DNA from 3 places in the Vogesella perlucida genome. Region 1 is predicted to be linked to each of the others. Evidence: predicted binding sites of a transcription regulator. Region 1 holds the regulator's gene; each other region holds the start of a gene.
The links. The regulator FNR, encoded in region 1, switches genes on or off when oxygen is low (the NO sensors DNR and NnrR bind a similar motif). The targets are predictions, from matches to a motif close to TTGATNNNNATCAA.
Positions count from the first base shown of each region.

Region 2: cobA (uroporphyrinogen-III C-methyltransferase) is a predicted target of FNR. The motif match lies at 6,029-6,042, and genes of this name have one in related genera.
Region 3: ACZ9XP_RS10440 (universal stress protein) is a predicted target of FNR. The motif match lies at 1,995-2,008, and genes of this name have one in related genera.

Region 1 covers NZ_CEETRO010000011.1:86,597-96,516, forward strand. The annotation lists gene fabG (3-oxoacyl-ACP reductase FabG) at 807-1,547, opposite strand; gene ACZ9XP_RS15395 (ABC-F family ATPase) at 1,933-3,564, opposite strand; gene dapA (4-hydroxy-tetrahydrodipicolinate synthase) at 3,735-4,610, shown strand; gene bamC (outer membrane protein assembly factor BamC) at 4,626-5,738, shown strand; gene hemN (oxygen-independent coproporphyrinogen III oxidase) at 5,851-7,257, opposite strand; gene fnr (fumarate/nitrate reduction transcriptional regulator Fnr) at 7,368-8,108, shown strand; gene ACZ9XP_RS15420 (NAD(P)H-dependent oxidoreductase) at 8,160-8,615, opposite strand; gene ACZ9XP_RS15425 (DUF1853 family protein) at 8,612-9,514, opposite strand; gene ACZ9XP_RS15430 (RNA methyltransferase) at 9,518-9,920, opposite strand, start outside.
Region 2 covers NZ_CEETRO010000015.1:20,617-30,536, reverse strand. The annotation lists gene ACZ9XP_RS17015 (response regulator) at 1-643, opposite strand, end outside; gene ACZ9XP_RS17010 (type IV pili methyl-accepting chemotaxis transducer N-terminal domain-containing protein) at 640-2,523, opposite strand; gene ACZ9XP_RS17005 (carbonic anhydrase) at 2,626-3,276, opposite strand; gene moaA (GTP 3',8-cyclase MoaA) at 3,279-4,253, opposite strand; gene ACZ9XP_RS16995 (ribonucleotide reductase subunit alpha) at 4,275-4,670, opposite strand; gene ACZ9XP_RS16990 (DUF2249 domain-containing protein) at 4,904-5,122, shown strand; gene cobA (uroporphyrinogen-III C-methyltransferase) at 5,169-5,972, opposite strand; gene ACZ9XP_RS16980 (c-type cytochrome) at 6,117-6,542, shown strand; gene ACZ9XP_RS16975 (cbb3-type cytochrome c oxidase subunit I) at 6,608-8,038, shown strand; gene ACZ9XP_RS16970 (cytochrome c oxidase subunit 3) at 8,239-8,805, shown strand; gene ACZ9XP_RS16965 (cytochrome C oxidase subunit IV family protein) at 8,871-9,143, shown strand; gene ACZ9XP_RS16960 (CbbQ/NirQ/NorQ/GpvN family protein) at 9,140-9,920, shown strand, end outside.
Region 3 covers NZ_CEETRO010000006.1:87,818-97,737, reverse strand. The annotation lists gene argE (acetylornithine deacetylase) at 1-615, opposite strand, end outside; RNA gene ffs (signal recognition particle sRNA small type) at 765-863, shown strand; gene ACZ9XP_RS10445 (helix-turn-helix domain-containing protein) at 1,097-1,423, shown strand; gene ACZ9XP_RS10440 (universal stress protein) at 1,488-1,940, opposite strand; gene ACZ9XP_RS10435 (thioesterase family protein) at 2,050-2,496, shown strand; gene ACZ9XP_RS10430 (hypothetical protein) at 2,493-2,909, shown strand; gene ACZ9XP_RS10425 (AAA family ATPase) at 2,980-3,831, shown strand; gene ACZ9XP_RS10420 (tyrosine recombinase XerC) at 3,831-4,727, shown strand; gene ACZ9XP_RS10415 (ABC transporter permease) at 4,814-5,761, opposite strand; gene ACZ9XP_RS10410 (ABC transporter permease) at 5,772-6,872, opposite strand; gene ACZ9XP_RS10405 (ABC transporter ATP-binding protein) at 6,869-8,392, opposite strand; gene ACZ9XP_RS10400 (BMP family ABC transporter substrate-binding protein) at 8,730-9,734, opposite strand.

The DNA of each region.
Region 1 (9,920 bases):
TCAACAGGAAAAACCGCCGATTGGCTAATGCCATTCAGTTAACGCTGACTGGCATTTTTTGGCTGGCGGTTTGTTGCGTTAAAGCGGCTTGCGGGTCCGCTATGCGGACGATGCTTAAATGCCGGTTCCGCCCGGCAGACGGGAAAGGGGGCGGATTGCCGCCCCCTTTTCATTCCCCCACAACCCGGGGCTGCTCGAAACCCCGTCCAAAATGGCAGGCCCCAGGCGCCGCCGAACTCGCCCCTTGCTAACGGCTCGGGGCTCAAACAAATCGGCGTTTTAAAACCTGGGGCGCACCATTTTGACCGCCTCGCGCCAACGGGATAGGGCGCTTGACTCTCGCGCTCCCACTTGATGACCAAGCATATTCGCTTAACTGACTGGGATTACGCCGATTGCGGGTTTTTCATATGGCGATAACGCTGCGGCCAACCTGCGCCAAAACGCCCACCTGCGCGGCGATGCTTACACCTTTATCGAGCTGTTTGCCTGGTGGCTACACCGTAAAGAGGTAGACGGCGCGCTACACCACGGTGACGACGAGCTCTGAATTGACGCTAACGTCAAAAGAAAAACCCGCCGATTGGCGGGTTTTTGCATAGATCGATAGTCCTGCGGCCAACCTTGGCAAAATGCTGATCTGCACGGCAATACCTGCACCTGTATCCCGCTTTTACCCCGCACCTGCACCGCAAAAGTCGACCGCGCGTTACACCGCAGTGACGACCAGTACCAGGTTGACGCGAGCGTCAAAAGAAAAAACCCGCCGATTGGCGGGTTTTTTACGGTGAGCCTTGCGGCCAACCTTACAGTGTCAGGCCACCGGTCACTTCGATGGCAGCACCGTTGATGTAGCTGGCTTCGTCGGAAGCAAGCCAGGCGTACACGTTGGCGATTTCTTCCGGCTGTGCCATACGCTTCATCGGCACCTTGTCTTCCATCGCCTGGATCACTTTTTCCGGCATGGATTTCAGGATAGGCGTGGCCACGAAGCCAGGGCAGACAGCGTTGGCACGAATGCCCTTTTTGCCCAGCTCTTTCGCCCAGGTTTTCACGAAACCGATCACGCCAAACTTGGAGGCAGCGTAGTTGGTCTGGCCGAAGTTGCCATACACACCCACCACAGACGATGCGTTCAGGATCACACCGGCACCCTGTTCGATCATGGTATCCACCACGGCCTTGGTGCAGTTGTAAACACCCTTCAGGTTGATGTCGATGACCTTGTCGAACTGGTCTTCGGTCATCTTGATCAGTTGTGCGTCCATCACGATACCGGCGTTGTTCACCAGCACGTCAATACGGCCAAACTGGGTTTTCAGCGCGCCTACCATGTCGGCGATCTGGGCCTTGTCGGTCACGTCTACTTTGTAGCCTACTGCTTCGCCACCGGCTGCTTTCAGCTCTTCCACCACGGCGTTTACGGCATCCAGATTGATGTCACATACCGCAACGATGGCGCCTTCTTTGATGAATTTTTCGGCAGTCGCTTTACCGATACCGCTGGCACCGCCAGTAATGATGGAGACTTTCCCTTTCAAGCGCATAATTCTTCCTTTGCATTCAGTTGCAGGCGACCCGATTGTCGACCGGATATTGCTCCACCACCGACCCTCAAGGCCGAGTCCCTGTTTTTATTGTCTGTCTTGTCTTGTTATGCCGGTTGCCACGGCTGCATTTTGCAGCGCACAACCATCTTGCGCTGCAATATAACGCAAGCGCTCGGTAGCGGTAAAGCAAACGCTCTATCGGCTTTCATCACGACAGGAAAGGCTGTGGCGCGATTATCGCAATGCAAAAAAAATCGCAGGGAAAACAGCTATTTGCGCATTGAGGCCATGAACACCACACCCTGCCAGCCAGCCAACAAACACTGGCCACATGAAAAAAGGCAGCCGTAGCTGCCTTGGTGCTTATCCCTGCGGGGCCGGTTTATTCCAGGCCTTTGCTGGCCAGGTAGTCTTCGTAGTTGCCGGTGTAGTAGTCGAAACCGCCCTTGCCATCCAGCTCTAGGATGTGGGTAGCCAGCGAGCTCACGAACTGACGATCGTGAGATACAAAAATCAGGGTGCCTTTGTACTTTTCCAGCGCCATGTTCAAGGCTTCGATCGACTCCATATCCATATGGTTGGTCGGTTCATCCATGATCATCACGTTCGGTTTCTGCAGCAGCAGTTTGCCGTACAGCATGCGACCTTTCTCGCCACCGGACAGTACGCGAACTGCCTTGTCCACATCGTTGCTACCAAACAGCAGGCGGCCCAGCGTACCGCGAATCACCTGCTCGTCATCGCCTTCCTGGCCCCATTCGCGCATCCATTCGGTCAGCGTACGATCGGAGTCGAACTCGGCTTCGTGATCCTGGGCAAAATAGCCCACCTGTGCTTTCTCGGCCCACTTGATCTGGCCGTAATCGGCAGTAATGCCTTCAGCCAGTGGCGCCTCGAAGGCCCCGGCCAGCAGCTTCACCAGCGTGGATTTACCGGCACCGTTCGGACCGATGATGGCCAAGCGTGCACCGGCTTCCAGGATAAAGCTCAGGTCTTTCAGCAGCACCTTCTTGTCGTAGGCCTTGCTCAGGCTGTCGACCTCGACTGCCTGACGATGCAGTTTGAACTTGTCGTCCATTTCAAAGCGGATGAACGGGCTCTGACGGCTGGATGGCTTCACTTCCACCATATCGGCCTTCAGCTTGTCCACCTGCTTCAGGCGGCTGGTGGCCTGACGGGCTTTGGATTTGTTGGCCGAGAAACGTGCCACGAATTCCTGCAGCTCCTGGATACGCTCTTTGGCCTTGCTGTTCGATGCCAGCTGGCGTTCACGTGCCTGGGTGGACGCGATCATGTAGTCGTCGTAGTTACCCGGGTAGATGCGGATGGTGTTGTAGTCCAGGTCGGCCATATGGGTGCAGACCGAGTTCAGGAAGTGTCGGTCGTGCGAAATGATGATCATGGTGGAGTTGCGCTCGTTCAGCACGTGCTCCAGCCAGCGAATGGTGTTGATGTCCAGGTTGTTGGTCGGTTCGTCCAGCAACAGGATGTCCGGGTTGGAGAACAGCGCCTGCGCCAGCAGCACGCGTAGTTTCCAGCCCGGCGCCACTTCGCTCATCGGGCCAAAGTGCTGTTCTACCGGAATACCCACGCCCATCAGCAGCTCGCCGGCGCGTGCCTCGGCGGTGTAGCCGTCGTACTCGGCAAACTTGGCTTCCAGTTCCGCCGCGTGCATGTAATCGTCTTCGGTGGCTTCCAGGTTGGCGTAAATGGCATCACGCTCGCTCATGGCGGCCCACATTTCGGTATGGCCTTGCAGGACAACATCGATTACACGCTGATCTTCGTAAGCAAACTGGTCCTGGCGCAGCTTACCCAGACGCAGGCCGTTTTCGATGGCCACTTCGCCACTGGTCTGCTCCAGGTCACCACCCAGAATTTTCATGAAGGTCGATTTGCCGGAGCCGTTGGCACCGATCAGGCCATAGCGGTTACCTTCGCCAAACTTGACCGAAACTTTGTCGAAAAGCGGCTTGGCGCCGAACTGCATGGTAATGTTGCTTGTCGTAATCACGCGGATAATTCCTCTGCCAGTCTCTGAATGTGTACCGGAAAACCGTGTATTTTAGCACAAAAACCCTTGCAATCAGCGTGTTGCGGCCAACGTGCATTGCTTGCGCCGCAATAGCGGAATTCCGCTACAATCAAACACCTTACTTAATCCATTTCATATAGGCAGAAGCTATGCTTACCGGCAGCCTTGTTGCTCTGGTCACCCCGATGTTCGAGGACGGCCAGGTCGATTTCGAATCGCTCAAACGTCTCGTTGACTTCCACATCGATAACGGTACCGACGGCATTGTTGCCGTAGGCACCACCGGGGAATCCGCCACTCTTGGCGTGGAAGAACACATCAAGGTCGTAGAAGCCGTGGCACGGCACGCTGCCGGCCGCGTTACCGTGGTAGCCGGCACCGGCGCCAACTCTACAGCCGAAGCCATCGAGTTGGCGCAGCTGGCCAAGCAGGCCGGTGCCAGCCACAGCCTGTCCGTAGTGCCGTACTACAACAAGCCCACGCAGGAAGGTATCTATCAGCACTACCGCACCATTGCCGAGGCTGTAGATATCCCGCTGATCATGTACAACGTGCCCGGCCGTACCGTGGCAGACATGAGCAACGATACCGCACTGCGCCTGGCCCAAATCGACAATATCGTCGGCCTGAAAGACGCTACCGGCGATATCGGCCGTGCCTGCGACCTGGTGCTGCGTGCCCCAGCCGACTTTGCCCTGTATTCCGGCGACGACGCTACCGGCATGGCCTTCATGCTGTGCGGTGGTCACGGCGTGATCTCGGTGACGGCCAACGTCGCCCCGGCACTGATGAGCCAGCTGTGCAAGGCCGCTCGCAGTGGCGATACCACCGGCGCGCGCGCTATCAACGACCAGCTGCAGGGCTTGCACAAGCAGCTGTTCTGCGAACCAAACCCGATCCCGGCCAAGTGGGCACTGCACCGCCTGGGCCTGATGCCCGCCGGCTTGCGCCTGCCGCTGACCCCGCTGAGCCAGGGTTCGGTCGCCATCATCGAAGCAGCCATGAAACAGGCGAACACCCTGTAAACCATGAAGCACGCAATGAACAAGACCCTGATCTCCGGCCTGCTGTGTGCAGGCTTGCTGAGCGCCTGCGCCAGCAACAACCCCGACCTGAAATACGAGTTCAAGTCGGATAGCCCGAAACCGAAATCTTCGCTGGAAGTGCCGCCGGACCTTAGCGCACCAGTACAGCAAGACCGCTACCCTATTCCGCAGGTCAACACTGGCAGTGGCAGCCAAGCCACTACGACACCCGCTGCTACCAGCGCGGCGGCCGCACCGGCGGCGCCTGCCAGTGCTGCAGTAGAGCGCGCGGGTACCCAGCGCTGGGTCAGCATCCCGGGCAAGAGCCCGGCAGAAGTGTGGCCGCTGCTGAAAGCGTTCTGGCTGGATAACGGCTTTGTCATCCAGAACGAAGAAGCCGATATAGGCTACATGGAAACCGACTGGGCAGAGAACCGCGCCAAGCTGGGTGCCACCACCGTACGCGGCCTGCTGGAAACAGTGGGTTTGGGGAGTGTGTTCTCCACGCCGGAGCGCGACAAGTTCCGCATCCGCATAGAGAAAACGGCCAACGGTACGGATGTGTTCTTCAGCCACCGCGGCATGTACGAGATCTACATTAACGAGAAGAAAGAAGACACCCGCTGGCAGCCTCGCCCGACCGACCCGGAAATCGAAGCAGTGTTCCTGAGCCGCTTCCTGGTACGCCTGGGTGCGGATGAAGCCACGGCAGCGAAAGCTGTCCGCCAGGAACAAGCCGCCAATACCGCCCGTGCACGCCTGGTAAAAGGCGGTATCGAGCTGGACGATAGCTACGATCGCGCATGGCGCCGTGTTGGCCTGGTGCTGGAACACAACGGTCTGGCTATTACCGACCGTGACCGCACACTGGGTGCCTACTTCGTGAAGCCAGGCAACGATGATGTGCAAAAAGCCAACGCACAAAGCAGCGGCGGCATGTTCTCCAAGCTGGCGTTCTGGAAAGACAGCAAACCGGGGGATAACGCCAGCGTGCCAAACCTGCGCGTACAGCTGACCCGCCAGGGCGACCAGCAAGTGCGTGTAGAGCTGCGCACTGCCGACAATGCCGTCGTCACCGACAAAGGCCTGGAAGCCCTGCTGCAACAGATGGTCAACGAGCTGAAATAAGCTGTCGCGTTGACCCACCAGCCCGCCCAGCCAGGCGGGCTTTTTCTTGCCTGCTTAAAAAGCCGACAGCCCCACGAGGAGGCTGCCGGCTTTTATCTGGTAAAACGATGCGTCAGATCGTCTGCGAATAACGCGCCTTGGTTTCGCGCTCGCGCAGGTGGCGGTCGAAAATCATGGCGATATTGCGAATCAGGAAACGCCCCTTGGGTGCCACCATCAGAAAATCACCGTCAAAGGTCAGCAGGCCTTCGCTCTGGAACGCCCGGATCTGCGGCAGCTCTACCGCAAAATAGTCGGCGAAATTGATGGCAAAGGTCTGCTCGATCGCCTCTACCGACAGCGAGAAGCGGCACATCAACGCCTGGATCACGCTGCGACGCAAAATATCATCCTGCGTCAGCGTCATGCCGCGCAGCACCGGCAGGCGGCCGGCATCCAGCGCGGCGTAATAGGCGTCCAGCTCCTTCTCGTTCTGCGTATAACACGGCCCCACCTTACCGATGGACGACACGCCCAGACCGATCATGTCGCAGTCGGCATGCGTAGAGTAGCCCTGGAAGTTTCGCTGCAGGCGGCCCTGCTGCAAGGCACGCGTCAGCTCGTCGTCCGGCTTGGCAAAATGGTCCATGCCGATAAACACATAGCCTGCATCTGCCAGCTGGCGGACCGAGTTTTGCAGGATATCCAGCTTGGTAGCCGATGTGGGTAAATCCACCTCGTTAATGCGGCGCTGCGGCATGAACACCGTAGGCAGATGCGCGTAGTTGTACAGCGCAATGCGGTCTGGCGACATGGCAATCACGCGGCTTACCGTGTTTTCCAGCGAATGCGCGGTTTGCTTGGGCAGGCCGTAGATCAAGTCCACACTGATGGACTTGAAGCCGGCTTCGCGCGCGGCATCCATCACCACGCGGGTTTCTTCCTCGCTCTGGATGCGGTTCACCGCCTCCTGCACCACCGGGTCGAAATCCTGGATACCGATGCTCATGCGGTTGAAACCCAGCTGTGCTAGGTGCAGCACGGTGTCGCGGCCAACCTTGCGCGGGTCGATCTCGATAGAGAATTCCCCCTCCGGTAGCAGCTCGAAATGCTCGCGAATAATGCCCATCACGCGGTCCAGCTGCGCATCCGACAAAAAGGTCGGCGTACCGCCGCCAAAATGCAGCTGGATCACTTTTTCACGGCTACCCAGTTTTTCCGCCACCAGGCGAATTTCCTTTTCCAGGTAATCCAGGTAGGCATCGGCGCGGCTTTTGTCTTTGGTAATGATCTTGTTACAGCCGCAGTAGTAGCAAATGGTGTTGCAGAACGGCACATGCACATACAGCGAGATCGGCCGGTGGTTAGCACCGATCGCACGGTGCGCCAGCCACTGCTCGTAATCACTCACCCCGAAACCGGCGTGAAAACGGTCGGCGGTGGGGTAGGACGTGTAACGCGGGCCAGAGCCTTCCAACCTTTCGATAAGTTCTCTATCGAAAATACACTGTGTCGGCATGAAATTTGTGGTGGGTGTCATATTGAATCTGGTTGGAAAACCGGTGGTGGGCTGGTAAATTTGCGCAATTACCACTTTTCTTGCTTTGACGCGTATCAAGCAAGCCCGCTTGCTTGGCGAAAACACACTATATGACTGACCACACACACCCAATGCACGCACTCAAAGTGTCGTGTTCCAACTGCAGCCTGCGAGAACTGTGCCTCCCGGTAGGCTTGAACCGCGATGAAATGGCGCAACTGGACGCCGTGATCCGTCAAAGCCGACGTCTGAAACGTGGCGAATACCTGTTCCGCTCTGGCGAGGGCTTCCGCTCGCTGTACGCGGTGCGTACCGGTTACTTCAAGACCTGCGTCTCCAGCCAGGACGGCCGCGAACAGGTAACCGGCTTCCACATGTCGGGCGAACTGATGGGTCTGGACGGCATTTCGTCCAACCTGCACGGCTGCGATGCCATCGCACTGGAAGACAGCGAAGTCTGCGAGCTGCCCTTCAACCGCATGGAAACGCTTGGCCGTGACATCCCCAGCCTGCAGCACCATTTTTTCCGCCTGATGAGCCGCGAAATCGTGCGCGACCAGTCGGTGATGTTGCTGCTAGGCAACATGAAAGCCGAAGAACGCCTGGCCGCTTTTTTGCTGAATTTGTCACAGCGCCTATCAGCTCGCGGCTTTGCGGCCAACGATTTCATCCTGCGCATGAGCCGCGAAGAAATCGGCAGCTTCCTGGGGCTAAAGCTGGAAACCGTCAGCCGTACCCTGTCGAAATTCCAGCAGCAAGGCTGGCTGGTGGTAGACCACAAACACATTCAGCTGGTGAAACCGGAAGAACTGAAACAGCTGGTAGCCGGCTGCTCGCAAGCACAGCACTGATCACCCGCTACGAATGCCAAACGCCCCTTCCGGGGCGTTTTGTTTTTTGGCCTACAGCATGCCGATGGACAGCGCCGCCGCCAGGGTAGCGCCCAGCTCGGCAGCCGCGGCAAGGTCCGCCGTTTGTGGCACGCCGCGTACCAGCAGTGGCGGGTAGGCCTGCCGCCAGCCGTAGCCGCGTGCGATGCGCTCGATGGCCTGCTGTGCCCCCAGGCCATCATTGCCGGCACTAATCAGCACCGCGTACGGCAAGCCGGCAACTTTGCCCTGGGCCGGGTAGTAGGTACGGTCGAAAAAGTCTTTCAGCGCGCCGGCCATATAGCCAAAGTTTTCCGGTGTGGCCAGCAGCAGCGCATCGCAGGCCAATAGCTCGTCAATACCCGCCTGCAGGGCTGGCAGGATGCGTACTGCCACGCTGCCGTTCTCCCCCGCTGCGGCGGCCGCCGCTTGGGCCAGCTGCAAGGTATGGCCGGTCTGGCTGCTCCACAGCACCAGCAGCGTCTTCATGCGGCCAACCTGGGTAGCAAGGTGGCCAGTAAGTCAGGGTCTGGCCAGCTATCGGGCACCACAAAACCTCGCGCCACCTCCTGCCAGATGCCCTGCGCGTCCGGCAGCAGCTCGGCCAGCAGCCAGGGGCCATCGGCCTGCGCCAGCTGCGCGCGCATGGCGGCCAGGCTCTGCGTGACCGCTTCCTCTGCTTGCGCCGGACCTAGCCATTGCAAGCGCGGCAGGGCCAGCCAGCGGCTATGCGGATGCTGCTGCGGCCAACCATCCTGCAAACGGCACCACCAGCCACGGCAGGCTGCGGTATGAATGGCGGGGTGGGTGTCGGCTGCATCGGCAGGGAAAAACAGCCAGCCGGTCAGGCGGCTGCAGGGGATTACCTGCTCGAAACCGGCGGGCAGCCTGGCGGCGGAGTGCTGCGCCAAGGTGAGCTGGCTGGCCAGCTTGTGGTATTTCAGCCACCAGGCGTCGCGCAGGCCGGGGCCGACCAGCGCATACGGGGCGCTATCCAGCTGCAGGTAAAACTTGCTGGCGGCTTCCAGGTGATACGGTTCGCCTTCTATGCGTAGCAAAAAGTCAAACTCGCCCACTGTGTGGGTGCCGTCGCGTACCGGCAGGTTGGCCGCTACCAGCGCGATATGCGGTGCGTGGCTGAACCAGTACGCCAGCAGGGCTTCGGCGTATAGCCCCAGGCGGCGCGTAGGGCGTGCTGCCAGCCACGCCAGCAGCGGGCCGGGGTCGGCATCCAGCGCCAGCAGCTGCGGCCAACCTTGTGGCCCCAGCAGGCGCTGGCAGCTGATTTCCACACCGCTATGCCAGGGTGGCGGCGCCGTCAGCAGGTAGGCAAGGTCGCGCACCGGCTGGCTGCGCAGCTGCGCGCACTGCGCCAAGCCGGGCAGCATGGCTTACTCGCCCTGCTTGTCGCGCGGCGGCAGGCTGCCGTCGGCGACGCGCTGCACCTGCTTGAAGAAGCCGCGCAGGATGTCGATTTCTTCGCGCAGTACGCCAGCGCGGTTGAACAATGCACGCATGCGGCGCATCAGGCGCTCGCTGTTGCGGCGCTCGTAGTAGCCGATGGCTTCCAGCGTGTTGTCCAGGTGGCCGCACATGCTTTCTACCTCGGCCATGCTGGCGGCCTCGCCTTCGGCTTTCAGGTAGTTCACATCCACACCGGTGTGGCTGAACAGCTCGTAGGTCATCACCTGTACCGCCATGGCCAGGTTCAGCGAGAAGTAGTCCGGGTTACCTGGCACGGTTACCAGGCGGTTGCACATTTCTACTTCTTCTATCGACAAGCCGAAGGTTTCA
Region 2 (9,920 bases), on a different contig from region 1:
CCAGGCCGTGCTCTACTGCGTACACAGCAGCTTGTACCCTGCTGCTGATGCCCAGCTTGCGCAGAATGTTCTGCACGTGCACTTTCACTGTGCTCTCGGCTAGGTCTAGAGCGCGAGCAATTTCTTTGTTGCTTCCACCGCGAGCAAGGTGGCTAAGTGTTTCGCGCTCACGCGGTGTCAGGCTGTCCAGCTCACTTTGTGGTGCGACAGGTATTGGTGTACGTAGTCGAGCTACTAGCTTGGCTGTCATTTCCGGTGATAACACACTATCGCCATCCACTGCACGACGGATGCTGTCCAGAAGGAAGTCAGCATTAATATTCTTCAGCAGGTAGCCCCGAGCGCCAGTTTTCATACACTCGGCTAGGTCTTCTCCGTCTTCGGATACGGTCAGCATCAGCACAGCTAACTCGGGTTGGCTAACGAGCATCTGTGCCAGTGCATCGCGGCCGTTCATGACCGGCATGTCCAAATCCAGTAGAACGATGTCAGGTTTGAGTTGCTCTGCTTTTTTGACACCTTCCAGGCCATCTGCGGCTTCGCCGATTACTTCCAAGTCAGCTTGGCGTTGAAGCAAGGCTTTGAGGCCGCTACGGAAAAGGGTGTGATCATCGACTAGCAGTATACGAAGGAGGGGGGTCATGCGGCTTGTCTTTCTGTGCGGGGCAGGGTAATTGTCACCATGGTGCCGTTGCCTGCCCGGGGGGTGAACTGAATGCTGGCATGGATGCGAGCCGCGCGTTCCTGCATGATGGAGAGTCCGACATGACGGTCTTTACGGGCTTCCATCAATTTGTCATCGAAGCCACAGCCATCATCAGCAATTTCCATGACGAAGTCGTCTTCGTTGCTTATACGTATATCTACGCGCTGCGCTTGTGCGTGCTTGCGTACGTTCGATAGTGCTTCTTGCAGAATGAAGATCATCTGTAGTTGCTGATCTGGCGTGAGTGGGAGACCGTTACCACTGATGTTGAATTGTGTCAGCACGCGAGCCTGAGTTTCAAAGCGCTGCAACAGGCTGTCTACAGCAGCTAGAAAGTCTTGCTTGCTAATGCGAGTACGGAAATTCAGTAGTAGCTCGCGCACGTCTTCGTAGCACTCTTGAACACCTGCTTGGATGAATGCTAGATTTTCACGTGCTTCAGGGCTGAGATAGGCAGGCAAGGCACTTTCCAGCATTTGTACCTGCAAGTTCAGAAATGATAGTGACTGCGCGATGCTGTCATGCAAGCCTTGCGCCATTAGATTGCGCTCTTCTGATACGGCAAACTGGCGGTCGCGTGCGGCCAGACGTTGGTTTTCTATGGCTACACCTAAGTGATTTCCTAGGGTCTCTATTAGAAACTGTTCATGCTGCGGTAGCTGTGTGGCGTGGCGGAAATAGAGGGTAAAGATACCAACGTTCTGCTGCTTGGCACGAATGTGGAAAATAGCTACGCTTGAGAAACCAGCTTGTTGGCAATGCTTCTCTTCATCGCTAGGTAGCTTGCGAAAGAGCCGTACGATGGCTTGTGGCTGAGCTACGGCATCGCCGCAGTAGCAGCCGTTAATTTGCTGGCAGTCATTCTCTTGCTGCAAAGGTACAGGTAAACCCAACTGTGCTAGGGGTTCCAATCGGCCTCGCTTACTGTCTACGAGTCGGATGCTGCCTGCATCAGCCCTGGTGAGTTTCATGAGTTGCTCGATAAAACCACGGCCCATATCTGCCAATTCGTGAGCTTCATGCAAGTAAGCGGTAATACCGTAAAGTGCAGTTAGTTGACGGTTCTTTTCGTCTAGGGAGCGGGTTTTGTCGCGTACTTTATCTTCCAGTGTGGTGTATAGCTCTTGCAAGCGGCTGGCCATCTGGTTGAATCCGTGCGAAATATCAGCCAGCTCATCGTTCCCTACTACGGGCACACGTGTAGCCAGCTGTCCGTCACGTAGCTGTACTATCCCTTCGCCCAAGGTATTTAACGGACGGATAATAAGCAGAAATAGAAGGTACATCATCGTGATGGCGCCGATGATTGCCATCGCCATCAGGGCCATTTGAAACAACCGAAGTAATGTGGTGTTTTTGGCGTTATCTTCTTCCACTAGGCGTACTAGGCGGTCTATTTGTTCTACAAATCCGCTGATATCTAGTATCGGCATGGTGGGACCTGTGACCTGGCCGCGCTTTGCTTGCTCCAGCATGGGGAGAATCTGGTATTGCCATTGTTTCAAGATCAATACGGCTTGCTGGCGCACTGCAGCATTGTCCGGTAGGAATAATGGTCGAGCAGGATCTCCGCGCTGTAGCCGTGTCATGGTGTCTGCAAACTGCTTTTCCTCATGGGTGATGCTGGCTGAGCTGGCACCTTCGCTGACCATCAGCGCTACACGATAACTACGCATGCGCAGGCTGCCCGCATCATTAATGGCAGCAGCACCTCCTTCAAGTTTCCAGGACAGAATAAGGGTATAGCCAATAGATGTCATGGCCAGTAGTAGCCAGACAATGGTGAGTCCCAGCAGCTTGCCGGATAGACTGCGCATGGCTTCGGGGGCGGAAAAGTGCATAGTGGGAGCGCGCGATTTGGGATGGTTTCACCTTAATGCGCTTTGATCGCTTCGGCAATCCGCCAAAAGGAGGAGGCGTTAGCAGTCTGCCCGTTCAAGCGGGCAAACTAGTGGAACGAAACGGTGGCTTTCAGCGTCCAGACCCCAAAGTGCACCTTCATGCATATCGAAGTACCAACCATTCAGCATAAGTTGTCCCGTCTTGACGCGGTCAGCCAACCACGGGTAGCCCAGCAAGTTGTTCAGTGATACCAGGATGGCTGCCTGCTCGCATTGACGAGTTTGCACGGTGGCATTATCCCCTGCATGGTGGCGGTAAGTTAGTTCTCGTGCTGGTTCCGCTATAGCCAGCCAGCGTGTGAGGGCGCTATCGCGTGGTGTACTGCGTTTGAGCAAGGCCTGGATCCCACCACAACCTGAGTGTCCCATGACAATGATGCGGCCAACCTTCAGGCTAAGTACTGCGAATTCCAACGCAGCCGCCACGCTGGCGTGTTCATTGTGCGGGCTGTATGGCGGTACCAAGTTAGCGACATTGCGTATGACGAACATTTCACCGGGTTGGCTGCCCATGAGTGCAGGAGGGTGAACTCGTGAGTCACAGCAAGCAATCACTAGCGTTGCAGGGTGCTGGCCCTGGCATAGGCCGGCGTAGACGGGGTTGTCTGGAGAGAAGTACTCTTGCTGAAAGCGGCGAAAGCCCTGCAGCAGCGGATCATCGAGTGCCATGCTTAGCCTCCGGTCATCGACATGAAGCGTACTATGCGGGTAGGTGCTTCGTTGAAAGTGTGTTGTTGTGGTTTGAGCTCGATCGCAGTGCGGATGGCATTGTCAAGTTCACTATCACTGCAGCCCTCTCTTAGCAATGGACGTAGTTCAAAACGTTCCTCTTGTCCCAGGCACATGTACAAGGTGCCGTCTACCGATAGCCGAACACGGTTGCAGCTAGCACAGAAGTGCTGTGACATTGGGGTAATCAAGCCCAAGGTAAAGCCACCATCTGCGCTTTCCCAGTAGCGAGCGGGCCCCCCTCCTAGCGTTTTGCAGCTGGGCCGTAGGCCAAAGCGTTGTTGTAGGCGATCCAGTATCGGCTGCAGAACCACTCCGCGAGTTTGCTGGCCGGTGTGCCCCATTGGCATGGCCTCAATCAAGCGCAGGATTAAACCATGGGCCATGCAGTAAGCCACCATCGGTTCGATATCATCTTCATTGATACCGGCCAGCGGCACCATATTGATCTTGATGCTGGTAAAGCCTACTTCGCGTGCCGCTTGTAGGCCATCAAGTACTTGTTGCAAGCAGTGACTGCCGGTAATGCCATGGACACAATCTTCGCGCAGAGAATCAAGACTGACATTCAGCCGTTGTACGCCAGCAGCGTGCAATGCTTCTGCTTGCTGTACCAGTTGGGTGCCATTAGTGGTGAGAGACAAGTCATCCACACCTGGTAGCGAGGCTAGCTGTGCAGCAAGATTCGGCAGGTTGCGGCGTAATAGGGGTTCGCCGCCGGTGAGACGGTAGCGGCGTGTGCCCAGGCGTGTAAAGGCAGCGACTACCCGGCTGATTTCATCAAAACTTAGCCAGTTAGCTGGCTCTTCGAAACCTTTGAAGCCTTTAGGTATGCAATAGGTACAGCGCAGATCACAGCGATCGGTTACTGAAATGCGCAGGTAGTCCACGCTGCGGCCAAAACGGTCGGTCAGCATGACGAATCCTTTCTGTAGGTGTTACAGGAAACGAAGCGGCTGGCCCGCACGGTTAAACGCAAGGTAGCGCGCAATATCACCGCCAGTTTGTATAGTCTGGATCATGCGTTTGAGGGGTGCATCTGCTGTGGCGCTACCGCTGTCATCGATCGCAGCGACAAACACTACCTCCCAGCGGTGATCCAGAGCATCGGCATCACGCTGCAGCGTTGCAAAGTCGGTTAGCTCGGCAGGGATTTTATCGACGCAAAGCACGGGTTGCAAAATGCCACCTTCACCGGCCGCAAAGCGTTCAGCTTCAGCTGGTTGATGGTCGTCATGCAGACGGCGCTGGCAAAAGGCGAATAATAGACGCTGCGGTGCAGCTTGCTGACTTGCAGCCTGTAGCAGGCCACTGAAATCGTGAATAGCGGACATGGCGGTATTCCTAGGGTAGTTGACCGCAGTGTAGGCCGACGATGAGGCCTTGCCGATACGCTATCAGCAGGGGGGGGCTACGCCGAAAGAGGTAGCGGGTAAGTAAAGCCTTGATACGGATCATTCCGCCCGTATTGGATGGCGGCGATACTACCGCCATCGTTTATTCGGAGTGTTTTGCCATGCTATTTGCTAGGCTTTATTCCTGCGCTCTTTTATGGATTGGGTGATGCATGATGCCACGTGACTTGCGCGGTTTAGCACCACCTGGGCCACTGGAAATTATTTTAGCAGAGGTCGATGAGGCGAAGCCTGGAAAGCAATTGGCTTATGTGCTTCCTCATTTTCCAGGGCCACTGGCATCTCTGCTGGCGGAGCAGGGGGTACAGCTGCAGAGTCAAATGCTGCCTGACTTTAGTGGTGTCGTATTGACCCTGCAATTGCCCGGATGAGTGTTTAAGGGTTGAGGATACGCCTTAGTCATTTATCTCAGGATGTTTAGCTGGACTGACTAGTGCTAACTCCTGGTAAAGAGGGTGATAGCAAGGGGTAGAGTCTTACCACTTCTCCAATGAGTAATAGCGCCGGAGGTATAATTAGCTGGCGTTGCACGGTATCGGCAAGGCCGGCAAGCGTTGTACAGCACACCCGCTGTTGCGGCGTCGTGGCGTTTTCTATCACTGCTACAGGCGTGCCAGGCAGCCGACCATGCTCCATCAGGTTGCCAGCGATAGCAGCCGCCTCACCTAGCCCCATGTACACCACGATGGTCTCTCTGCAGTCGGTTCTTTGTGTCCAGTTCAGTGCTAATTCACCTTCACGGCGGTGGCCTGTGACCAATATTACTCCTTGCGCGCAGTCGCGATGGGTAAGTGGAATGCCGCAGCTTGCAGCTGCACCCAGCGCTGCACTGATACCTGGCACGACTTCACAGCGTATGCCTTCTGCTGCTAGTGCGGTCAGTTCTTCACCGCCCCTGCCGAAGAGCAGTGGATCTCCCCCCTTCAGTCTGACCACTCGCCGGCCTTGGCGCGCGTAATCCACCATTAGCTGGTGTATGGCAGCCTGTGGCAGTGTGTGTCGGTTGGCACGCTTGCCAACGCAAACCAGCTCGGCCTGGCGGTTGGCCAGCGCCAGGATGTCGGGGCTGACCAGCAAGTCGTACAGCACCACGTCGGCCTCGGCCAGGCGGCGCAGTGCTTTGAGGGTCAGCAGGTCCGGGTCGCCGGGGCCTGCGCCCACCAGGCTGACTTCGCCGGCCTGTAGCGGGGTAGCGTGGGAAAACGGTTGCGCGGTGTTCATGGCGGCTCCTCTGGTGTTGAGGTCATCAGTGTAGGAAGGGCAGCGCCTGGAAATCGTTGATTCGAATCAATGCTATCCGGATACCCCGAAACGTACAGTCCGCCCTGAATGCCGGGGTTCCGGTACACATTATGGGAGGCTGCGATGAGCACCAGTTTTACCAAGTCAACCGCACGAAACATTTTCTACGGAGGGGCGGTGTTTTTCTTCCTGTTGTTTGTCGCACTGACGTTCGACACCGTGCAGGCCCTGCCCAAGCGCGATAACCGCGCCAACCTCACCGAACAGGTGGCGCGCGGCAAGAACCTGTGGGAGGTGAACAACTGTATCGGCTGCCACACCTTGCTGGGCGAGGGCGCCTACTTTGCGCCGGAGCTGGGCAACGTCTACCAGCGTCGCGGGCCGGAGTTCATCAAGGCCTGGATCAAGGCGCAGCCCACTGGCGCACCAGGCCGTCGCCAGATGCCCAATTTCCATCTGACCGATGCCCAGATCGACGACCTGGTGGCATTCCTGAAGTACAGCAGCCAGATCAACACCAATAACTGGCCGCCGAACATCGAAGGCTAGACCAGTCCGCCGTACCAGCGGGTGCGGCCAACGTATCCAGCCCTTTACCTTAACGGGAGAAACACATGACATCCCTTGCTTCGGCAGCAGGTCGGCAAACCACGCCGTCTGCGGCCAACGTCCAGCTCAAGTACCGCTCGCAGGCGGTGGCCAAGCCATATTTCACGGCCGCCATCGGCCTGTTTGTCGGCCAGATCATTTTTGGCCTGGTGATGGGCCTGCAGTACGTGATCGGCGACTTTCTGTTTCCGGCCATTCCGTTCAATGTTGCGCGCATGGTGCACACCAACCTGCTGATCGTGTGGCTGCTGTTCGGCTTCATGGGCGCCGGTTATTACCTGATTCCAGAAGAGTCGGAACGCGAGCTGCACAGCCCCAAACTGGCCATCGCCACGTTCTGGGTATTCCTGGTAGCGGGGGCGCTGACCATCGTCGGCTACCTGGCGGTGCCCTATGCCACGCTGGCGCAGATGACGGGCAACGATCTGCTGCCCACCATGGGGCGGGAATTCCTGGAGCAGCCCACCATTACCAAGATCGGCATCGTGCTGGTGGCGCTGTCCTTCCTGTTCAACCTCAGCATGACGGTACTGAAAGGCCGCAAGACCAGTATCAGCATGGTGATGATGCTGGGGCTGTGGGGGCTGGCGATTTTCTTCCTGTTCTCGTTCTACAACCCGCATAACCTGGTGCTGGACAAGTACTTCTGGTGGTGGGTGGTGCACTTGTGGGTGGAAGGCGTGTGGGAACTGATCATGGGTGCCATGCTGGCCTTCGTACTGGTGAAAGTGACTGGCGTGGACCGTGAAGTGATCGAAAAATGGCTGTACGTGATCATTGCCATGACGCTGATTACCGGTATCATCGGTACCGGCCACCACTATTTCTGGATCGGTACGCCGGCTTACTGGCAGGTGTGGGGGTCGGCCTTCTCGGCACTGGAGCCGATTCCGTTCTTTATGATGACCCTGTTCGCCTTCAATATGGTGAACAAGCGTCGCCGCGAGCACCCCAACAAGGCCGCCGTGCTGTGGGCGCTGGGTACCGGCGTGATGTCCTTCCTGGGGGCGGGCGTGTGGGGCTTCTTGCACACGCTGGCGCCGGTGAACTACCTGACCCACGGCACGCAGATTACGGCCAGTCACGGTCACATGGCTTTCTACGGTGCCTACGCCATGGTGGTAATGACCATGATCTCCTACGCCATGCCGCTGATGCGCGGGCGCGAGGCCAACAGCAATCGCGCCCAGGTGGTGGAAATGTGGTCGTTCTGGCTGATGACCATCGCCATGGTGTTCATCACGCTGTTCCTCACCGCCGCCGGCATCCTGCAAGTGTGGATGCAGCGCATGGGCGATACCCCGCTGTCGTTCATGGCCACTCAGGACAAACTGGCGTTCTTCTACTGGCTGCGTGAAGGGGCCGGCGTCGTGTTCTTCATCGGCCTGCTGCTGTACATCATCAGTTTCTTCGTCGGCAAGGACGAAGCCCGCTAAGCCGGGCACCGGGCTGCCGGCACGCCATCTGCGGCGCTGGAAGTGCCGGGCTTGAACCTGAAGGGGCGCAGATCTGCGCCCTTTTTGGCCGCTTACCGCTGTCTGCGGCGCCACCGTCTTGCGTTTTTTCTCCCTGCAACCCCTGTCTGCCCGCGTGCGTTCTGGCATGCGCCGGGCAGCGTGTTTTTTGCGGAGGTGATATGTCCCACGCCATGCCGCGCCGGGTACCCGGCGACCTGGCCATGTGGTTTTTCATTCTGGCGGAGCTGGCCGTGTTCGGCCTGCTGTTTGCCGCCTGCGCTTACGCCCGCTGGCAGCAGCCACTACTGTTTGCCCGCCAGCAGGCCGGGCTACCGCTGGGGTGGGCGCTGGCCAATACCGCCTTGCTGCTCAGCGGCAGCGCCGCCGTGTTCAATGCCTGCCGTGCTTACGCAGCCGGGCGGGGGCGGGCCGGGCGACGCTGGCTGCTGGCCTGCCTGCTGTGCGGCAGCGGCTTCGTGCTGCTGAAAGGCCACGAGCTGGGGGCGCTGTTTGCTGCCGGCATCAACTTGTCCAGTAACAGCTTCTGGATGTTCTACCTGTCGCTGGCGGGCTTTCATTACCTGCACGTGCTGCTGGGCATGGTGATCGTCACGGCGGTGTGGTGGCGTGCCGGGCAGGGTGCCTACGCGGCCAACCATGACGGCGTGGAAACCGCTGCCGCCTACTGGCACATGGTAGACCTGGTGTGGTTGGTGCTGTTCGCCCTGCTGTACACCGCCCGCTAGGGGCGGGCAGCGTTTTCTTATTGCGCATCAAGGCAGCGCCGGCGGGGCGCAGGTAGGCTGCCGCCATGACATCCCCCCACCTTCACCGCATTTACTGGCGCCTGTGGCTGGCCTTGCTGCTGCTCACCGCCGTGCTGGCACGGCTGGCCGACACGCTGGCCCCCGGCCCGCTGTTGCTGACACTGGCGCTAGGTGGCGCCTGGCTGAAGGGCATGCTTGTGGCCGAGCACTACATGGGCCTGCGCCGCGCGCCGCTCTGGCTACGTGCAGCCGTGCACGGCTGGCTACTGCTGGTGTGTGGCGGGATCCTGCTGACTTTCCTGCCGGAGTTGCCATGAACGCGCCCCACCGAGCCGCCGCTGCGGCACCGCTGCCTTTCTACCAACCGCTGGCCGACGAATGCGAGGTGTTCGAGGCGGCCTGGCGCCAGCAACTGCCCTTGCTGATCAAGGGCCCCACCGGCTGCGGCAAAACCCGCTTTGTGGCGCACATGGCCGCCCGGCTGGGCCTGCCGCTGTTTACCGTGTCCTGCCACGATGACTTGTCGGCTGCCGACCTGGTAGGCCGCCACCTGATCGCTGCCGGCGATACCCAGTGGTGCGACGGCCCGCTCACCCGTGCCGTGCGCGCTGGCGGCATCTGCTATCTGGACGAAGTGGTAGAAGCGCGCAAGGACACCACCGTGGTGCTGCACCCGCTCACCGACGATCGCCGCATCCTGCCCATCGAGCGCACTGGCGAACAGTTGGCCGCACCGCCCGGCTTCATGCTGGTGGTGTCGTACAACCCCGGCTACCAGCACGTGCTGAAAACGCTGAAGCCCTCCACCCGGCAGCGCTTCGTGGCGCTGGCGTTCGACTTTCCGCCGCCGGCGGTAGAGCTGACCGTACTGCGCGAAGAGGGCGGCGCCGACGAGGCGCTGGCGCGCCGGCTGGTGGCGCTGGCCGCCCAGTTGCGCCGCTTGGGCGGCTATCACCTGGACGAAGCGGTCAGTACCCGCCTGCTGGTGTACGCCGCCAAGCTGATCGCTAGCGGCATGGCCGCCCGTACTGCCTGCCGGGTAGCGCTGGTGGAGCCGTTATCGGACGAGCCGGATACGTTGGCCGCGCTGATGG
Region 3 (9,920 bases), on a different contig from region 1:
TGCATTCACCCCCTGCGGTGTGAGCGACGAATGCGCCGCACGGCCACACACGTGCACGCGGTAGTGCGCGATACCCTTGTGGGCGATCACCGGGCGCATCATGGTAGGCTCCCCGATAATGCAACCCGCCACCGGCACCTGGCGGGCGATCAGGTCATCGATGAGCCGCCCCACCCCCAGGCAGCCGACTTCCTCATCATAGGACAGCGCAATGCCCAGGCTGCGCGTCATGCCACCGTCGGCCTGAAGCTGCTGCCAGCGCGGCACGGCGGCCAGCACGCAAGCAATAAAACCCTTCATGTCGGCACTGCCGCGACCATATATCCGGCCATCGCGCACGGTCATGTCAAAAGGCGGAAACTGCCATGACTGGCCGTCTACCGGCACGACATCGGTATGCCCCGACAGCACCACGGCAGGCAGCGCCGGGTCACCGATATGCGCAAACAGGTTAGCCTTGGTTTTTTCATCATTAAATGTGAGCGTACTTGCCACGCCATACTGCTCAAGCCAGCTCGCCACCCACTGGATCAGCGCCAGGTTAGAGTCGCGGCTGGTGGTATCAAAGGATAACAATCGGGACAGGATCGCTTCGGTGTGGGGCAGACAAGTCATGGCGGGTGCCTTTCAACAGGTGGTGTGCTATGGGCAGCATACCCAATTGCCAGCGGCATGCAAACTACGGCAAGCTGGCTTTTTCGGCTAAAAAACCCGCGCCAGGCTTGGCAGACCGGTCTAAGGCATGTATTATGCGTTCTCTCTACGGCGGGCCCCCCCGCATTGTACGGTAGCCAACCTGGTCAGGTCCGGAAGGAAGCAGCCACAGCTATTCAGTGCAAGTGCCGGGGTTCAGGCTCGCCACCCCTCCCCCCTCGTCTTATCCGTTCCTCTGCTTCACAAATTTTGATTGAACTAAATTTGTTGATCAAAATCTATTGACAATCCCTAGAGCATTTTTCTTTTGATCGCTTAAAAATACTGCTATCATATGCAGTACATAAAGGGACTCGGCAATGACCTTGTTCCATAGTTTCATCTTTAAAACGTCACCCGGATAGCATCCGGATCCCTGAATTGAACAGAAGCGAGGAACGCTATGAAACTGTTTGACAAAATCGCCAATCCACGTGAAATCCGCCGCAAACTGGGCCTGAACCAGCAAGAATTCTGGAGCCGCATCGGCGTTACCCAGTCTGGCGGCAGCCGCTACGAAAGCGGCCGCAACATGCCCAAGCCAGTACGCGAACTGCTGCGCCTGGTCCATGTTGAACAAATCGACCTGACAAAAGTACGTCGCGAAGATTTCGAAATCGTGGAATACCTGAAAGAGACCCACCCTGACCTGTACAAGAGCCTGCGCAAAGCCGTACGTGCCCGTATGGATGCCCAGACCGAAGGCAGCGCAGATACTGCCGAAGCCTGATCGTCAGCGTGTGAAAACCCCGGCTAGTTGGCCGGGGTTTTTTTATGGCTAACAAGCCAGCCCGTCAGTCATCACCCGGGTTGCGCACCAGCAGCACAGGCACATCCGCCTGCTTTAACACGCCCTCCGCCACACTGCCCATCAGCAAGTGCAGCAAGCCCCCCAGGCCGTGCGTCCCCATCACCATCAGGTCGGCACCCCAGCTATTGGCATCTTCGACAATCACGCTGGCAATACGGTCGCCCCAGCTTTCCAGAATATGCGACTCTGCCGTGAGCCCCTGCGCCAGCACCTTGGCATGGCATGCGGCCAACACCTGCTCGCCAGCCTGCTTGATAGCCCCCTGCAGCTCGGCCGCATCCAGAAACTCGGCACCGCCCCAGCCAAATTGGGCCAGATCGACCACATGCACCAGACGCACCGCCGCGCCGACTTCTTTCGCTAGCTTGCATGCCTCAGCCAGCGCCAACGCAGATGTGGTGCTGTCGTCTACCGGAATATAAATACGCTGATACATATGACCTCCTGTCTCACGTGTTATTCAAGTCTAGCGCAAGCCATCACACAGGGATTGATAAAGATTAACAGCAAGCGCAGTATTACATCATTGGAATAAGGACAATCGCATGGCTCGCATCGTACTAGACCTTCCGCAAAACATGGTGTTCCGCACCGAACTGCAAGTCGCCATTGCCGACATCAACTACGGCGGCCATATGGGCAATGACGCTGCGTTGCGCCTGGCACACGAAGTACGCTTGCGCTGGCTCAAATCACTCGATTACACCGAGCTAAATATCGAAGGCTTCGGTATTATCGTTAGTGACGCTGCGGCAATGTACAAGGCTGAAGTGTTTCATGGCGATACACTGTGCTTCGAACTGGGCCTGACAGACCACAACCGGTACGGCTTTGATATCGTCTACACCGCCAGCAACACCCGAACTCAACAAGAAGCACTACGCATCAAGACGGGTGTGGTGTTTTTTGACTATCAACAACGAAAAGTTGCCCCGGCCCCCATGGCATTCACTGCCCGGCTGGCGGCACACGAAAAAGGAAACGCGCCATGAAAAAATACGCGCCAAACAGCCCGGAAGCCCTGGCACGCATTCTTGCCATGTTCATGATTACCGATGGCAATATGGACCCGCGCGAAATCGAAACCCTGGAAAACCTGCACGTCTACGAGCTGCTGGGGCTGAGCCGCAAAGACTTCATCAAGGTACTGGTAGATTACTGCGATGATATCTCCGATGAAGCCGAAGAAGACGGCACCATCCACCTGCTGGCCTCCGAGCGCACCAACGTCATCCTGGATGGCGTAACCGAGCGCAACAAGCGCGTGATCTGCTGCGCACTGGCGCTGGACATTTGCAAATCGGACAATACAATCAGTGATCCGGAAATGCTGCTGCTACGCCACATGATGCACTACTGGCACATTACCCTGGACGACCTCCAGGCCGAGCTGGCAAAAAACTAAGCCAGCCACCGACAGCAGCCGCCGCCAGGCGGCTGTTTGCATTTATGCATAACAACACACAGGCTAAACCATGACAACCCGCTTCAACGGCACCGACAACTACATTGCCACCGATGACCTGATGATGGCCGTCAACGCCGCCATCACCCTGCAGCGCCCGCTACTGGTAAAAGGCGAACCCGGTACCGGCAAGACCATGCTGGCCGAGGAAATTGCCCGCGCACTGGGCAAACAGCTGATCGTGTGGCCGATCAAATCCACCACCAAGGCACAGCACGGCCTGTACGAGTACGACGCCGTGTCGCGCCTGCGCGACTCGCAGCTGGGCAATGACAAAGTGCACGACATCCGCCACTACATCCGCCAAGGCAAACTGTGGCAAGCCTTTGCCAGCGACGAGCAGGCCATCCTGCTGATTGACGAAATCGACAAGGCCGACATCGAATTCCCCAACGACCTGCTGCGCGAGCTGGACCAAATGGAGTTCTTTGTGCACGAAACACAAGAATTCATCAAAGCCCGCCATCGTCCCATCATCATCATTACCTCGAACAATGAAAAAGAGCTGCCGGACGCCTTCCTGCGCCGCTGCTTCTTCCATTACATCCGCTTTCCGGACCGCGACACCCTGCAACAAATCATCCAGGTGCACTACCCCGACATCCGCCAGCAGCTGGTACGCGAAGCGCTGGAAGTGTTCACCGGCATTCGCGATATGAACGGCCTGAAAAAGAAGCCCACCACCTCCGAACTGCTGGACTGGCTGAGGCTGCTGGATAGCGAAGGCATTAGCGAACAGCAGCTGCAACAGCACCGCGACAGCAATACCCCGCCCCCCATGGCCGGTGCATTGCTGAAAAACGAGCAAGACATGCACTTCTTCGAGCGCCTGATGCAAATGGCCAAAATGCGGCGCGGCTAATGGACGCACACTGGCAAGCCCTGATTGACGCCTACGACGACCAGCTAAGGTTGGCCGCACGCAGCGAGCACACCCGCATCGCCTACCGTCGCGACCTCACCAAGCTGGCCGAGCTGCTAGGCAGCAGCCAGCCCGAGCAGACCGACGGCCCAGCCATCCAGCGAGCCCTGGGCCAGCTGCGCCGCCACGGCCTGTCGCCGCGCACGCTGGCGCGCATGTTGTCTACCTGGCGCAGCTTGTTTGAATGGATGATCCGCCGCGAATGGCTGGCGGCCAACCCTTGCGCTGGCGTACGCGCCCCACGCGCCGGGCAGCGCCTGCCCAAGACGCTGAGCGTGGACAGCGCCATGCAGCTGCTGGACGCCCCCGCCGAGGACGAGCGCGATATACGTGACGCCGCCATTTTCGAGCTGATGTACTCCTCTGGCCTGCGGCTGTCCGAAACCGTGTCGATCAACCTGGCCGACATCGATCTGCGCGAAGCCCTGCTAAAAGTACAAGGCAAAGGCAACCGCGAGCGCATGCTGCCCATCGGCAAACAGGCGGTCGCCGCACTGCAACGCTGGCTGCCACTACGCCAGGCTGCCGACGGTGAGGAAGCGCTATTTGTCTCCAGCAAAGGCGTACGCATCAGCAGCCGCCAACTGGCGCGCCGGCTGGAACGCTGGGCGCTGCACAGCGGCAGCGAACAGCACGTGCACCCGCACATGCTGCGCCACTCCTTTGCCAGCCACATGCTGCAATCCTCTGGCGACCTGCGCGCGGTGCAAGAGCTGCTGGGCCACGCCAACCTGGCCACCACGCAGATCTACACCAGCCTGGATTTCCAGCACCTGGCCAAGGTGTACGACACCGCCCACCCGCGCGCCAAGCTGGGCGATAAAGACAAACAGTAAGGCCGAACAAGCATGGCCGTCCGGCACGGCGCCAAAAGAAAACCCCCTGCCACCGGCAGGGGGTTTTGTCATGGCTTGCGGCCAACTTAGCGTGATTTCACAAAGGGCACGCCAATGGCTTTCGGCGCCACGGCTCGGCCCATGAAGCCCGCCAGCAATACCACGGTCAGCACGTATGGCAGCGCCTGGATGAAGGCATCCGGAATGCTGCCGATCAGCGGCAGCTCCACGCCCTGCAGGCGAATCTGGATCGCGTCGGTAAAGGCAAAAATCAGGCAGCCCAGCACGGCAGACCACGGGCGCCACTTGCCAAAGATCAGCGCAGCCAGCGCCAGATAGCCTTTACCGGCCGTCATGTCCTGAATAAAGGCGCCGGTCTGCGCCAGCACCAGGTAAGCGCCGGCCACGCCACACAGCGCACCACCGATGGCCTGAGCCATATAGCGCACACCCTTCACGCTGATACCCGCCGCATCTGCTGCATGCGGGTTTTCACCGACGGCGCGCAAACGCAGGCCGAAGCGGCTCTTGTACACCACCCAGCTCACCACAAAAATCAGCAGCAGGGCCAGGTACACCAGAATGTTATGGCCAAAGAAGGTTTTCAGCGCCGGACTGTGGGCAATGGCATCGGCAAACGGCAGGTCGATGGCGGTAAAGCGCGCCTCATCCGACAACGTAGGCGTGCGGCCACCCTGCTGGAACCAGGCCAGCGCCAGCACCGGGGTAACACCCGACACCATCATATTGATGGCCACGCCGGAAATCAGCTGGTTGCCGTTATAGGTAATCGACACCATGCCATGCAGCATGGCTACCGCCATACCGGCGGCAATGCCGGCACCCAAGCCCACCCACGGGGACTGCGCAATATACGCCACGCAAGCAGCAGCAAACGCTGCGGCCAACATCTTGCCTTCCAGCGCCAGGTCTACCACACCGGAGCGCTCGGAGAACAAACCGGCCAGCGCCGCCAGTACCAGCGGGGTACTCACACGCAGCGTGGCATCCAGCACACTAAAAATCATGTCCATGCTGTGCTCCTTACTGGTTCTTCAGCATGCGTTTGAACGCAGCCGATAGCGGGGTCTGGAACAGGTTTTCCAGCGCACCACAGAACAGGATGATCAAGCCCTGGGTAAAGATGATCATCTCGCGTGTAATGGCCGGCTTCTCGAACGACAAGTCCAGGCCGCCCTGCGTCAGCGCGCCAAACAACAGCGCCGACAGCAGGATACCTACCGGGTGGTTACGCCCCATCAGCGCCACCGCAATACCGACAAAGCCGATACCGTTGGTAAAGCCCATATTCATGCGGTGGGTCGAGCCCAGCAGCTCGTTGATGGCCGCCAGGCCAGCCAAGGCACCCGATACGCACATTACGGCGATAATCACCTTATCTACCGGGATACCGGCATAGCGGGCGGCTTTTTCGTTCAGGCCCACGGTACGGGTCACAAAGCCTTTCGGGCTATGCCACACCACCAGGTAAAACAGCACCAGGGCGATCAGCGCCAGGAAGAAGCTGGCATTCAGCGGTGTATTGGGCAGCTCGACACCCAAGGGCGCAAACAGCTCGTGCAGCATGGACACCCAGGCGTTCTGGGCGAACTCGCGGGTAGCCGGTGTTTGCGAGCCTTCCATGCGCAGCTTGTCGACCAGCAGCCAGGTCATCAGCGAGCTGGCAATAAAGTTAAACATGATGGTGGTGACCACAATGTGGCTGCCACGCTTGGCCTGTAGATAGCCCGGCACCAGCGCCCACGCCCCGCCAAACAGGATGGCGGCCAACATGGCCAGCGGAATCACCACATACGCCGGCAAGTAATCAAACTGCAAGCACACCAGGGTCACGCCCAGGCCGGCCAGATACATCTGGCCTTCGCCGCCGATATTGAACAGGCCGGCATGAAACGCTGCCGCTACCGCCAGGCCGGTAAAAATAAAGCTGGTGGTGTAAAACAGCGTGTAGCCGATGCCTTCCGGGTAACCAAATGCACCGTTAATCATCAGTTTCAGGCACTCCACCGGGTCTTCGCCGATCAGTGCAATCACCAGGCCGGATACAAACAGTGCCGCAAACAGGTTCAGCAGCGGCATCAGCCACAGGCTGGCCCAGCGCGGCATATTGGCTGGCTGACTCATTTATGTCCCCCCATCAACAAACCCAGCGAGGTGGCGGTGGCTTCAGCCGCCGGCAGCTCGCCGGAAATGGCACCACCGTTCATCACGATAATGCGGTCACTCAAGGCCATGATCTCGTCCAGCTCCACCGACACCAGCAGCAGGGCCTTGCCCTCGTCACGCAGCTGCATCAGGCGCTTGTGAATGAACTCGATCGCGCCGATATCCACGCCACGCGTAGGCTGGCCGATCAGCAGCAGATCCGGGTTAGCGTGAATTTCACGCGCCAGAATCACCTTCTGCTGGTTACCACCCGAGAACAGGCCGATACGGCGGTGCGTCAGCGCCGGGCGTACGTCGAACTCGTCGATGAAACGACGGCAGCGCTCGATGATGGCCTTGCGGTTAAACAGGAAGCCACGACGCACGCTCGGGTCATCGTGATAGCCCAGGATAGCGTTTTCGAAGGTCATGAAGTCCTTCACCATGCCCTCGCGCGAACGGTCTTCCGGAATATGGGCAATCCCCAGCTTGCGGTAGGCAGCCGCCTTCGGCTCGCGGGTTTTCAGCGTCGCCAGCTCCATGCCCTTGAACTGCACCGAGCCAGACGTGGCCTCGCGCATGCCGGACAGCACTTCCAGCAGCTCGGACTGGCCATTGCCGGACACACCGGCAATACCCACGATCTCGCCAGCATGCAGGTCAAAGCCGATATCCTTCAGCAGCGCTACACCACGGCTGTCTACCAGGTTCAGGCCGGAGACGCTCAGCACCTTTTTGCCCGGCACGGCAGCGGCCTTGTCCAGGTGCATGTTCACCTTGCGGCCAACCATCAGGTCGGCCAGGTCTTCCTTGGTAACATCTGCGGTGCGTACCTGACCCACGATTTCGCCAGCACGCATAACCGTGACATCATCGGTGATATCCAGCACTTCGCGCAGCTTGTGCGTAATCAGGATCACCGTCTTGCCCTGGTCGCGCAGCAAGCGCAGGATGCGGAACAGATCGTCCGCCTCTTGCGGTGTCAACACGGCGGTGGGCTCGTCCAGAATCAGCACATCGGCACCGCGATACAGCGTTTTCAGGATCTCCACGCGCTGCTGCGTGCCCACCCCCAGCTCGCCCACAATCGCGTCCGGGTCAACTTGCAGGCCGTAGTCCTGGTTCAGCTTTTGCAGATGGGTACGCGCGGCAGCCAGGCTGCCCTCCAGCGTCACGCCGCCTTCAGCACCCAGCACAATGTTTTCCAGCACGGTAAACGGGTCTACCAGCATGAAATGCTGATGCACCATGCCAATGCCCAGGCCAATAGCCGCATGCGACGAACGAATGCGCACGGCCTTGCCGTTAATCTTGATCGTTCCGGAATCCGCCTGATAGTAGCCGTAGATGATGCTCATCAGTGTGGATTTGCCGGCACCGTTCTCGCCAATAATGCCGTGAACGGTACCTTTGCGAACTCCGAAAGTAATGTTCTTATTGGCATGCACTTCACCGAAGTGTTTGTTCACGCCAATGAGCTCGATGGCTAATTCGGCCATAGTGATCTCGCTCTCGGTTAAAATGCCGTTTCCATATAGCGCCCTGCATACGGCAGGCACAACAAAGCGCGGCAAGCAGGGTATTGCTTGCCGCACGCGCCACGCGAAACGCGATAATCAGACAGTAGCCAGCCCGGCTGGCCACCTCCCCCGGCGGGCCGCATGGCAAGCCTGCCAAGCAGCACACGGGGACCTACCCCTCCCGGGCCAAGCTGCAGCCGGGTCGATCTGCAGCGACAGGCTTCACTATACCGCCACCGCAGACACAATAAAGTGCGGCAAGCAGAATGAACTGCTTGCCGCACAAGTCGTCTGGATCAAACAGACGATTACAACATTATTTTACCGGGCAGCTATTGCCAGCGCGGTAGTCAACCACTTTTACCTTGCCAGAAATGATGTCTTTCTTGGCCTGGTTCACTTTGGTTTCGATATCTTTGCTGATCAGCTTGCGGTTGTTCGCATCCAGCGCCCAATCCACACCGCCCTCTTTCAGGCCCATGGTCACCACGCCTGGCTTCCAGGTGCCTTTCTGGCCATCCAGCATCAGCTGGTAAACAGCATTGTCTACGCGCTTGAGCATGGAGGTCAGCACAAAGCCCGGGAACAGGTGGTTCTGGTTGGAATCCACACCGATACCCAGTTTGTTCTTGTCTTTGGCAGCTTGCAGCACGCCCATACCGGTACCGCCGGCGGCGTGGAATACCACGTCTACGCCACGGTCAAACTGGCTGCGAGCCAGCTCGCCACCGCGTGCCGGGTCGTTAAACGCTTGCGGGGTGGTGCCGGTCATGTTGGATACCACCTCGACCTTGGCATCGGCTGCCTTGGCGCCCTGGGTATAGCCACAGCCGAAAGCACGAATCAGCGGCACATCCATACCACCGATGAAGCCCACTTTTTTGGATTTGGACGCCAGGGTAGCCGCCATGCCCACCAGGTAGGAGCCTTCCTGTTCCTTGAAGATCACCGACTGTACGTTTTCACCTTTGGCCACATCATCCACGATGGCGAATTTCACTTTCGGGAATTCAGCAGCAACGGTCTGTACAGCCTGGGTAAAGGAGAAACCAACAGCAATGACCAAGTCAACGTTCTTGCGCGCCAGGTTACGCAGCACTTGTTCTTTTTGTGCTTCGTTAGCGATCTGCGCTTCGCGGTAAGCAACACCAGTGGCTTTCTTGAAACGTTCGGCGCCGGTGTAGGCTGCTTCGTTAAAGCTCTTGTCAAACTTGCCAGCCTGGTCGTAGACCACGGCAGGGGTAAAGGCAAAACTGGATGAAGCCGCAGCCATCAGGGTTGCAGCAGCAACAGCCAGGCTCTTTTTCTTGGTAATTTGCATGAGATGTCTCTCCCAACGTCGTGTCTGTAAAGTGGCTGACTCATAGTAGCGATAATCTTGCCGCTACACACGGCCAACATATTAGTAAAGCAGGCTTACCGTCGCATTAGCGCCAACGGGCCTGCCTCAATTATGCGAGCAGGGGCGTGATTATACGCATAGCCGCACGGTGCGACACCTGCGTTT